Regions from separate parts of the Arthrobacter sp. TMS2-4 genome, predicted to be linked through region 3. Evidence: riboswitches for the same ligand, from Rfam matches in the RefSeq annotation. Region 3 holds a riboswitch; each other region holds the start of a gene.
What was found. Region 3 has a riboswitch for cyclic di-AMP ahead of ACX80F_RS14760 (LysM peptidoglycan-binding domain-containing protein). Riboswitches for the same ligand answer to the same signal wherever they lie in the genome.
Positions count from the first base shown of each region.

Region 1: another riboswitch for cyclic di-AMP. It lies ahead of ACX80F_RS11380 (NlpC/P60 family protein); the one in region 3 lies ahead of ACX80F_RS14760 (LysM peptidoglycan-binding domain-containing protein).
Region 2: another riboswitch for cyclic di-AMP. It lies ahead of ACX80F_RS03215 (C40 family peptidase); the one in region 3 lies ahead of ACX80F_RS14760 (LysM peptidoglycan-binding domain-containing protein).

Region 1 covers NZ_JBTNDI010000008.1:21,554-24,818, forward strand. The annotation lists gene serC (phosphoserine transaminase) at 1-662, opposite strand, end outside; gene ACX80F_RS11375 (metal-dependent transcriptional regulator) at 913-1,611, shown strand; cyclic di-AMP (ydaO/yuaA leader) riboswitch at 1,742-1,909, shown strand; gene ACX80F_RS11380 (NlpC/P60 family protein) at 1,915-2,886, shown strand; gene ACX80F_RS11385 (HNH endonuclease) at 3,098-3,265, shown strand, end outside.
Region 2 covers NZ_JBTNDI010000001.1:686,975-690,239, forward strand. The annotation lists gene rnc (ribonuclease III) at 1-298, shown strand, start outside; gene mutM (bifunctional DNA-formamidopyrimidine glycosylase/DNA-(apurinic or apyrimidinic site) lyase) at 299-1,261, shown strand; cyclic di-AMP (ydaO/yuaA leader) riboswitch at 1,373-1,580, shown strand; gene ACX80F_RS03215 (C40 family peptidase) at 1,583-2,443, shown strand; gene ACX80F_RS03220 (NAD-dependent epimerase/dehydratase family protein) at 2,632-3,265, opposite strand, start outside.
Region 3 covers NZ_JBTNDI010000014.1:29,982-33,246, reverse strand. The annotation lists gene ACX80F_RS14765 (cytochrome c oxidase assembly protein) at 1-412, opposite strand, end outside; gene ACX80F_RS14760 (LysM peptidoglycan-binding domain-containing protein) at 668-1,549, opposite strand; cyclic di-AMP (ydaO/yuaA leader) riboswitch at 1,552-1,781, opposite strand; gene ACX80F_RS14755 (metal-sensitive transcriptional regulator) at 2,091-2,501, shown strand; gene mobF (MobF family relaxase) at 2,588-3,265, opposite strand, start outside.

The DNA.
Region 1 (3,265 bases), on a different contig from region 3:
ATGCGTGCGGCACGCTCGAGCGCTGCGGGGGAGAACAGGCCGAGCCACAGTCCGCCGTCGGACGCGAAGTTCTTCTGCGGTGCGAAGTAGTACACGTCCGCCTGGGAGACGTCGACGTCGAGCCCGCCCGCTGCCGAGGTGGCATCGACGAGGACGAGCGCCCCGTCGTCGGCGCCCTCGACCCGCTGGACGGGTGCTGCCACGCCGGTGGAGGTCTCGTTCTGCGGCCAGGCGTAGACGTCGACCCCCGCCTCCGCCGTCGCGTCCGGTCGGGTTCCCGGCTCGCTCGTGAGAACACTGGAGGCGTCGAGGAACGGTGCCTTGGTCGTGGCGGACGCGAACTTGGAGCCGAACTCCCCGAAGGAGAGGTGCTGGGCCTTCCGCTCGACGAGCCCGAAGGTCGCGACATCCCAGAACGCCGTCGATCCGCCCACGCCCAGAACCACCTCGTACCCGTCGGGGGCGGTGAAGAAGCTACTGAGCCCCTCGCGGACGCGGCCCACGAGGTCACGGACCGGGGCCTGCCGGTGGGAGGTCCCGAGAAGGGAGGCGCCGGCGGCGACCAGGGCGTCGACCTGGCCGCTCCGGACCTTCGACGGACCCGCACCGAAGCGCCCGTCCGAGGGGAGGAGGTGTGCGGGAATGCGGGGCGATTCGCTCATGGGGGCTCCAGCTCTGGGGCGGCGGGGTATCGACCTCATTCTGCCCCAGCGGCTGACGGCCCTCCATTTGTTAACGCCGTCCGGGAGGCATGCCCCGGCCGACGGTCCCGACGTATCCAGGAATTGCCGGGCCCACGATGCCATGCGTTAACCTTGGGAGGCGTGGGGCGGAGCCGGGCTGATGGCCGCACCCCTCACCGGCGTGAGGCATCCAGCCGCGCACCCGCACCGCACCAAGGAGCTGAACCGCATGACGGACCTCATCGACACCACCGAGATGTACCTGCGGACCATCCTTGAGCTCGAGGAAGAGAACATCGTCGCGCTCCGTGCGCGCATCGCCGAGCGGCTGCGCCACTCCGGCCCCACCGTGTCCCAGACCATCGGCCGGATGGAACGCGACGGCCTCGTGGTCGTCTCCGGAGACCGGCACCTGGAGCTTACGGAGATCGGCCGACGCCGTGCCACCGGCGTCATGAGGAAGCATCGTCTCGCTGAGCGACTGCTGAGCGACGTGATCGGACTCGACTGGGCGTACGTGCACGACGAGGCATGCCGCTGGGAGCACGTCATGAGCGAGCGGGTGGAGCGCCGGCTGTACGAGCTCCTCGGCAAGCCCTCGGACTCCCCGTACGGTAACCCGATTCCGGGCCTGGCTGCGATCGGTGGCGTGGAGGCGGAGCAGTTCACTGACGGCGTCGTCACGCTGCTGTCCGCGATGGCCACCTATACCCCCGGCAGCCTGGTCACGCTCGCCCGCCTCGCAGAGCCCATCCAGGTGGATCCCGAACTCCTCACCCAGCTCGACGAGGGCGGACTGCGCCCGGGTGCACGACTCAGCCTCGAATCGGTGGGGGGCTACGTCTCGGTGCGCGTCCCCGGCGTCGAGGGGGCCCTCGAACTGCCGCCCGAGGTCGCCGCACACGTCTTCGTGTCACTCGAGGACTGACCGGAACACACGGGTCGTCACCAGAAACACACCATTTCGTGATCGGAATGTGACATACCTCGCGTCGTGCTGTAGCTTTCAACTCGTGCCGGACTCGCTACGAATCGGGCACTCTCCTGCGAATCGCCTAGCTCTGCCATCGCCGGGGGTCCGTCCGCACCATCGCATGGCAGAGGCGGGGGAACCAATTCTGGGTCTCTGACAAGAGATCCTCGGGGTTAAGTCGCTGTTTCCGCAGCGGCCGGGTGACTCCCATCCGAATCCGACAGCTCACCTCGCAGGCGTTGGGAGAGGCAATCCAACGTGTCCACATGCTCTTCACCGGGCCGCCACCGCGCGCCCCGAAACATCAGTCCGCTGTCCGGTCTGTCCGCCGCCGTCGCCTCCAACGCCGGATCCGTCGGCCGGCAGGCCGCCGTCATCGTCGCCGTATCGGGCCTGGTCCTGACCAGTGGGGTCGCTGCCAACGCCGCTGACGTCAAGCCGCAGCGGGATGTCAGGGTCTCCAACGTCTCATTGCCCTCCGCGCGGACCGCCGTCGTCGCCTCGAACACGACCGAGGTGTCCTTCGCCAGGACCCCGGTCAGGGTGAAGGCCAAGCCGGTCGTCGCCCCGAAGGCTCCGGTGCAGAAGGCTCCCGTCGTGGCAGCTCCGGTCGAGAAGGCACCCGTCGTCGAAGCCCCGGTTCCCGCAGCGCCCGTCGTCGCAGCACCCGTGGCCGAGGTCCCGGCGCCCGCCGTCGCAGCACCCGCGGTCGAGGTCCCGGCGCCCGCCGTCGCAGCACCCCCGGTCGTCGCCGCTCCCGCCGCTCCCGCCGCCGTCGCCGCTCCGGCGGTGGCAGCTCCGATCGCGGCGCCCGCCGCGCCCATCGCGCCGGCGCCCGTCGCGAAGACCCGCACGGCAACCGCCGTACCGGCGTCGACGCCCGCTCCCGCACCGTCCTCCGGCGTTGCGGCGACGATCGCCGCCGCGGCCAGGGGCCAGCTCGGCGTCGTGCAGGACTGCACCCGCCTGGCGAGCAACTCCCTCGCCGCAGCCGGGATCAACTTCCACGGCTGGCCGGCCGGCTACCTGTCCCTCGGCCGCACCGTGAGTGCCGGCGAAGCCATCCCCGGCGACCTGATCTACTATGCGGACGGCGGCATGGGCGCGGCCCACATCGCGGTCTACATCGGCGGCGGCCAGGCCGTCCACGGCGGATTCAACGGCAACACCACGGTCATCGCCCCGGCGGAGCTCGGCTCCGGCGGCGTGTACATCCGCGTGGGCGGCTGACCCCGAACGATCCCGCACAGGAGGACCGGCACGTTGTGCCGGTCCTCCTGTGCGTCGACCGCCGCGGGTGGCAGAAGGAGCAGCCCGTCGGCCCGGCGTTACGCGGACGGCCGGGTGCGGTTTACCCTTGCAGTGTCAATCCGAAGCTCTTCTCCCGATCCCCGGGATGGCAACCGGTTGCGGGGAACAGGTCAGCAATGGGGCACGTCGAATGCGCACTCTCGTTCTGAACGCAGGCTATGAACCGCTGGCGGTCGTCACCTTCCGCCGGGCGCTGGTCCTTGTGCTCACCGGGAAGGCGAGCGTCGTGGCGGAGGACGACGACCCGGTGGTCGGTCCTGCCGACGTCTTCGGGAGGCCGTCGGTGATCCTGCTCAAC
Region 2 (3,265 bases), on a different contig from region 3:
CCGCATCCAGGAGACGGCGGCTGCCCGGCGGCTCGGGGTGATCGACTACCGCGTCGACGGGACGGGGCCGGATCACGCCCGGACGTTCACGGCGCGCCTGCTGATCGGCGGAACGGAGTACGGTTCCGGCTGCGGCAACTCGAAGAAGGAAGCCGAGCAGGAGGCCGCCGCCGCATCCTGGAAGACGCTCGCCGTACCGCCGGATCCACTGCCGTCGGGTCGTCCGGCCGACGCCGCTCCGGCCGACGGCCGCAGCCCCGGTGTCCCCGATCCCACCCTGTCGCCCGACGGACCCTGAGTGCCTGAACTTCCCGAGGTCGAGGTCGTCCGCCGCGGCCTCGTGCGCTGGGTGGCGGGCCGCACCATCGACGCAGTGGACGTCCTCGATCCCCGGTCCCTGAGGCGGCACCTCGACGGCGTCGAGGACTTCGTCGGCACCGTCGCCGGCGCCCGGGTGGGGGATGTGGTGCGCCGGGGGAAGTTCCTGTGGATGATCCTCGAGGACCCCGACGATCCCCGCGACCGCCCGCACGTCGCGCTGATGGCGCACCTGGGGATGAGCGGACAGCTCCTGGTCGAGGCACCCGATGCTCCATCGGAAAAGCACCTGAAGGTCCGCTTCGCACTCTCCCCGGCGGACGACGACGACGGCACAGCGCTGCCGGGCGAGCTGCGGTTCGTCGACCAGAGGATCTTCGGCGGGATGTTCGTCACAGAGTTGGAGGCCACGCCGGACGGCCTGCCCGGCGGGCTCGGCGCCTCGAACCTGCCACTCGTACCCCGGCAGGCGGCACACATCGCGCGCGATCCCCTCGACCCCGGATTCTCCCTCGACCTGTTCCACGAACGCCTGCGCGCGCGCCGGACAGGTCTCAAACGTGCCCTCCTCGATCAGGGGCTCATCTCCGGGATCGGCAACATCTACGCCGACGAGGCGCTCTGGGCGGCCGGATTCCACTACGCGCGCCCCACGGACACCATGCGTCGCCCCGACACCCGACGCATCGTCGACGCCGTCACCTCGGTGATGGAACGGGCACTGGCGGCCGGCGGCACCAGCTTCGATTCCCTGTACGTGAACGTGAACGGTGCGTCGGGGTACTTCGCCCGTGATCTGGAGGCCTACGGGCGGGAGGGCCGGCCCTGCCGCCGGTGCGCGTCCGAGGGACGGACCACGCTGCTGCGCCGCGAATCGTTCATGAACAGGTCGTCCTACCTGTGCCCGTCCTGCCAGGCCAGACCACGCAATGCACGGATCTGAGATCTCGGGGCAGAAAAAGGTGATCCACACCTCGTGATCTAAATGTGACAACTGGCGTTACCAGCCGGTACGGTTGGTCTCGCGTCCGATCCACAACGGATGGGCGCCCATCCTCACACTGCCTAACCCTGTCGATGAGGACGGACCGTTCGCACTACACATTCGACAGGGGCGGGGGAACCACTAGCGGACTCGATCACGGGTCCTAGGGGTAAAGACACGCGCAGACCGGTACTGGGGACGACGGTCTGTAGGAAGCGTGTCCGGATGTCCCATCCGAACCCGACAGCTAACTTCGCAGGCATTGGGAAAGGCATCATTATGTCCAAGCAGAGCCATAACGCGCGCCACCGGGCAGTCCCCACGCGCACCAACCCCTTCGTCACCGCCTCGCGGGCCTTCTCCGCAAGCGCCTCGGTCGCCGGCAAGCCTGCCGCCGTCGTCGCCGTTGCATCCGGCCTCATGCTCGGCGCGTCGCTTCCCGCGAACGCCGCCGGCGAGGTCAGCACCCAGTCGGCAGCGGCCGGCACCCACACCGTCCAGGCCGGCGACACCCTCGGGTCCATCGCCGCCATGCACGGCATCAGCCTCGACGCCCTGTTCGCGGCCAACGGCCTTGGCTACGCGTCGGTCATCTACCCCGGCCAGTCGATCTCCCTCGGTGGATCCGCCGCTCCTGCTGCCCCCGCGCAGTATTCGGTGCAGTCGGCATCCATCGTGGCAGCCCCAGTCGCAGCACCCGTGGCAGCCCCGGTCGCAGCGCCGGCACCTGCCGCTCCCGCCGCAGCACCTGCTCCGGCAGCCACCCCCGCCTACAGCCTGCAGTCCGCGGCGTCGATCGCGCCCATCGGTGGCGGCGGCATCGTCGGCACGGCCATGCAGGGCGTCGGCTCCGGCTACGTGTACGGCGGAACCGCGTTCGGCGCTTGGGACTGCTCGGCCTTCGTGCAGTGGGCCTACGCCCAGAACGGCATCGACCTGCCGCGCACCACCTGGGCCCAGTTCGCCTCCATGACGCCGACCAGCAACCCCCAGCCGGGTGACCTGGTGAGCCAGAACGGCGGCAGCCACGTCGGGATCTACCTCGGCAACGGGCAGATGGTCAGCGCCCTGAACGCCTCGCAGGGCACCCTGGTCCACTCGGTCAGCGCCATGTCCGTGGACGGGTACTACACCCGCTAGTCGGGTCGCACGGCCGGCAACACCAGTTCGACGGTCAGAAGGACGGGATGCATCACGCATCCCGTCCTTCTGCGTTCCCGGACTGTCCGACGAGGCCCGGGTCCGCGCCCGTCGCGCACCCGGGGTGGGTTCTCGACGGCGGGACCCGCCACACCTGCGCGCTCAGGGAAAGGAGCGCCGCACCGGGGCTACCTGTAGAACGCCGCCAGGCGCTCGAGTCCCTCGTCGACGCTCACGGACGGGCGCCAGTCGAGCACGGTGCGCGTGTGCCGCTGGTCGAACCAGTGCGCCGTCGACAGCTGCTCCGCCAGGAAGCGGGTCATGGGCGGTTCATCCGTCCGGCCCAGCCGCAGCCAGACCCGCTCGATGACGGATCCCGCACCGCGCGCGAGTGCTCCGGGGACGGACCGGACGGGTGGTTCGACCCCGCCGGCCCGGCAGATCCCCGCGAGCAGCTCGGCGATCGGGCGGGGCTCGCCGTTGGTGACGACGAGAGCCTGGCCCTGCGCCGCGTCCATGCGCCGCAGGCAGGCGACGATGGCCGACGCCGCATTGTCGACGTACGTCGTATCGATGAGTGCCGTCCCGCCGTCGAGCAGGGGCAGACGGCCGTGCCGCGCGCGGTCGATCACGCGGTCGACCAGCTGGGTGTCGCCGGGGCCCCACACGATGTGGGGCCGGATCGCGGCGACCCGGAACGACGGCGTCGAGCGCGCCAGCGCGAGCAGCTCCGCGGAGGCCTTGGTGCGGGCGTAGTCACCGCGGGCGTGCTCCGGGTCCGCGGTGCCGGCGGGAGCCCCGACCAGTGAGGAGCCATCGTGC
Region 3 (3,265 bases):
GCAGGCCAGCGTGGGCGAGCCGGAGGACCGGGCGCCCGAGTCCGCGGTGAGGGGTCGCACGCAGCAACAAGGTGCCCGGTCGACCCAGGACCAGAAGAGGGGGAACGGCCATCATGAGGGTGAGCTGCTGGAACATGAACACGGAGAACATCCGAAGGCCGTAGCCCTCAACTCCTGCGCCCATGGTGATCATGATGATGATGCAGCCCAATAAAAAGATCGCTGTTCGCCAGATCGGCCAGGATCGGCCCATCGACCACAGGCGGATCGCCCCGGCAAGGTAGAGCACGCCCAGAACCAGAGCGATTACGGGGATGAGCGGAATCGGTTGCAGCGTTGGTGCCAGGTAGGTCGCCCACGATGGTGGGGCCTCAGGTATCCACACTGGCCCACTGACCCACGGATCATTCATTGCTGTACAACCATCCAAACTTCACGGTCTCGCCAATGTCTAGGGTGCAGTGTGCGGCCGTCGGAACTCACTACACCCCGTTAAGCGGAACCAGGCACTGAGCGAATGGCGCCCGCGGCCAGTGCCTTACTTCCGGCCCGGACCGACATCCAGGGGACCGGTGACGGGCGGGCAAGGAAATAGCGGTAAGCACCCCCGTCCAGGGCGCTCACCGCCATCTCAGCTTGAGGGCAGCCACTTCACCGATGGGTGAAGTTAGCCGTTAACGCGTACGAAAGTGGATCCGGCGAGGTCAGAGAGGGAGTGCTCCATGGTGAGGTTCGCACCATTCATGCCGCTGCTGATGACCTTGCCGCCACCGACATAGATAGCGACGTGACCCGGACGGACCACGAGGTCACCCGGTGCCGGGGTGGCGACGACAGTTCCGTACTGCAGGAACTGCATAGGGCCGAGGTCTCCGACGTTCTTGCCGATCGAGCGCAGGGCCCGCTCGACGAGGATGGTGCAGTCCTGGATGGACCCGATCTGAGAGTACGCCGAGGCGACGAGGGCCGCGCCGACGCCGCTAGCGGGAACGGTCGGCGCTGCGGGAGCTGCCGGGGCGATCGGGGTGATAGCGGCCGAGGTCAGGGAGTATGTGGGCTGAGCTGCTGCAGGAGCGGGTACTGCAGTCGGGGCTGCGGCAGGTGCGCTGTAGAAGACCTGGCTGACTGGGGCTGCAGCGGGAACCGCGGCTGCGCTGACAGCAACATTGGTAGCGGCGCCGCCGGAAAGCCGGAGCTGCTGACCCGGGTAGATGACTGAGGCGTAGGACAGGCCGTTGGTCGCGAGTAGCGCATCGAGGTTCACGCCGTGCTTGGCGGCGATGGTGCCCATCGTGTCGCCGGAGGTGACCGTGTAAACGCCGGCAGCAGCGGGAGCCTGTGCGGTGACGGGGCGGGTGTCCTGCGTGTAGGTGCCGGCCTGGGCGGCGGGGGCTCCGATAGCGAAGACGAGGCCGCCGGTCGCGGCTGCAATGATGGCCGGCTTGCCGAGCGCGACAGCGCTGGTCTTCGCGGAATACGACAGGCCCTCGAGGGCGATGGAGTGGGTGACGACGGCGCGGTGGCGCGCGGGAATGGACGTACGTGACATGGTGGTTGCCTCTCCCATGCCTGCGGGGTGAGCTGTCGGGTTCGGATGGGAGTCACCCGGCCGTCCTTCATCCCTAGTGCTGTTTCTGCAGTAGCGAAACGCTGCTGCAGGTCCCGGCACGTCGGTCGTTGGATCGACTTAACCCCGAGGGCCATCACACAAAGAGCGTGCGGTGACCCGGTGGAAACGTGGTTCCCCCGTCCCTGCCATATGGATTGTGCGAACGGATCCCGGAGCAGTGGCAGGACTCGGCATTCTGCGCGGGAGAGTGGTCTCGACGGGTGCCGGGATCACCTGAGGAGAATACCCCAGGGTGGTATCGATAGTCACATTTATGTAACGTCGTCCGGCGTGTTGTCGCGACACGCTGCTTCAGGGCTTGCTAACGGGCTTAGGCGGAACTTCCGGTCCTGTTGTTCGTTCACCTCCTCTCGTCGTTGACGGATACTAGTGATGGCCGTGTACCTCGCGCGGCCGAGGACCGCATCAACGGCTACCTGTGCTGGGCAGCAGCGCGTCGATGATGATGAAGGGGACGACAATGCCCACCTATCCCGCATCGAACGTCACGGATGAGACGACTACTCCCCCGACACAAGCAACTTCCGACCCGCTTCCTCAGCACGACGCTGAAACTCACCCTCACGGCTATGCCGCCGACAAAGGCGCGTACTTGCGCCGACTCAAGCGCATCGAAGGTCAGGTCCGCGGAATAGCCCGCATGATCGACGAGGACAAATACTGCATCGACATCCTCACGCAGGTCGCCGCCGTGAATAGCGCCATGCACGCGCTCAGTCTGGGGCTTCTGGAAAGCCACCTCACGCATTGCGTCGCCGATGCGGCCCGGGAAACCGCAAGCACAGACAGCACATCTGACCCAACAAGCGTCGAAGCCGTCGACGCGAAGATCCAGGAAGCAACCCAGGCAATAGGCCGACTACTGCGCTAGTCGCTGACCGTATCCAGAAAGCATCAGGGCGACAAAAGCGAGGCTATCGGCAGGCAGACGCGCCCACTCTTGCCGTGCCAGAACACCTACTGTCGGGTTCGGCCTTCGTCTCGTCCTTGAGATTCCTGGGCACGTCGTGCTGCCGCTGAAGCTTCCTCGGATGCTTCCCTTCTCGGTGCGGAACTGGCTGCTGCTTCCCGCCGTCGACGGATAACTTCGACTTGCCGCGTACTCCACCCGGAAGTCCTCTCGGGTGCACGAGCGGCATTCTTGGTCTCGCCAACGGTGGGCTCCTTTGAGCTCTGTTCCTTCAAATCGGTCGCCGGTTCCGATACAGCATGTTCAGTCCCGTCGGTGGGTGCACGGTGCCTTGTTACGGCGCGGGCGATGGCCGCTGCCATGCTCTCCGACTGCTTCGGCTGATCGTCCGACTGGACGGCGTCCACGATCCGTGCCTCTCGCTGCTGCGGCGCCGGTAGCGGATCGCTGGCGGCGGCGCGTTCTGCACGCATACGGTCGATGACGCGCCGGGCAGCGGCCCGCTCGGTCGTCATGCGATCGGCGATCGCCGCCTCATCCGCTGCTTGTTGGATCTGCGTGGCCGACCTCGGTGCGACGATGGTGAGCTCGCTGTGTTTGTGCAGGGCCGTAGCACGCTCAATGAGGCGTTGCGCGGTGGGATCGTCCCGGTACTGCTTGGGGATCAGCGAGGTCTCGTGGGTGCCGATGTTGTACCGGTTCCGGTATGCCTCGGTCTCGGCCGC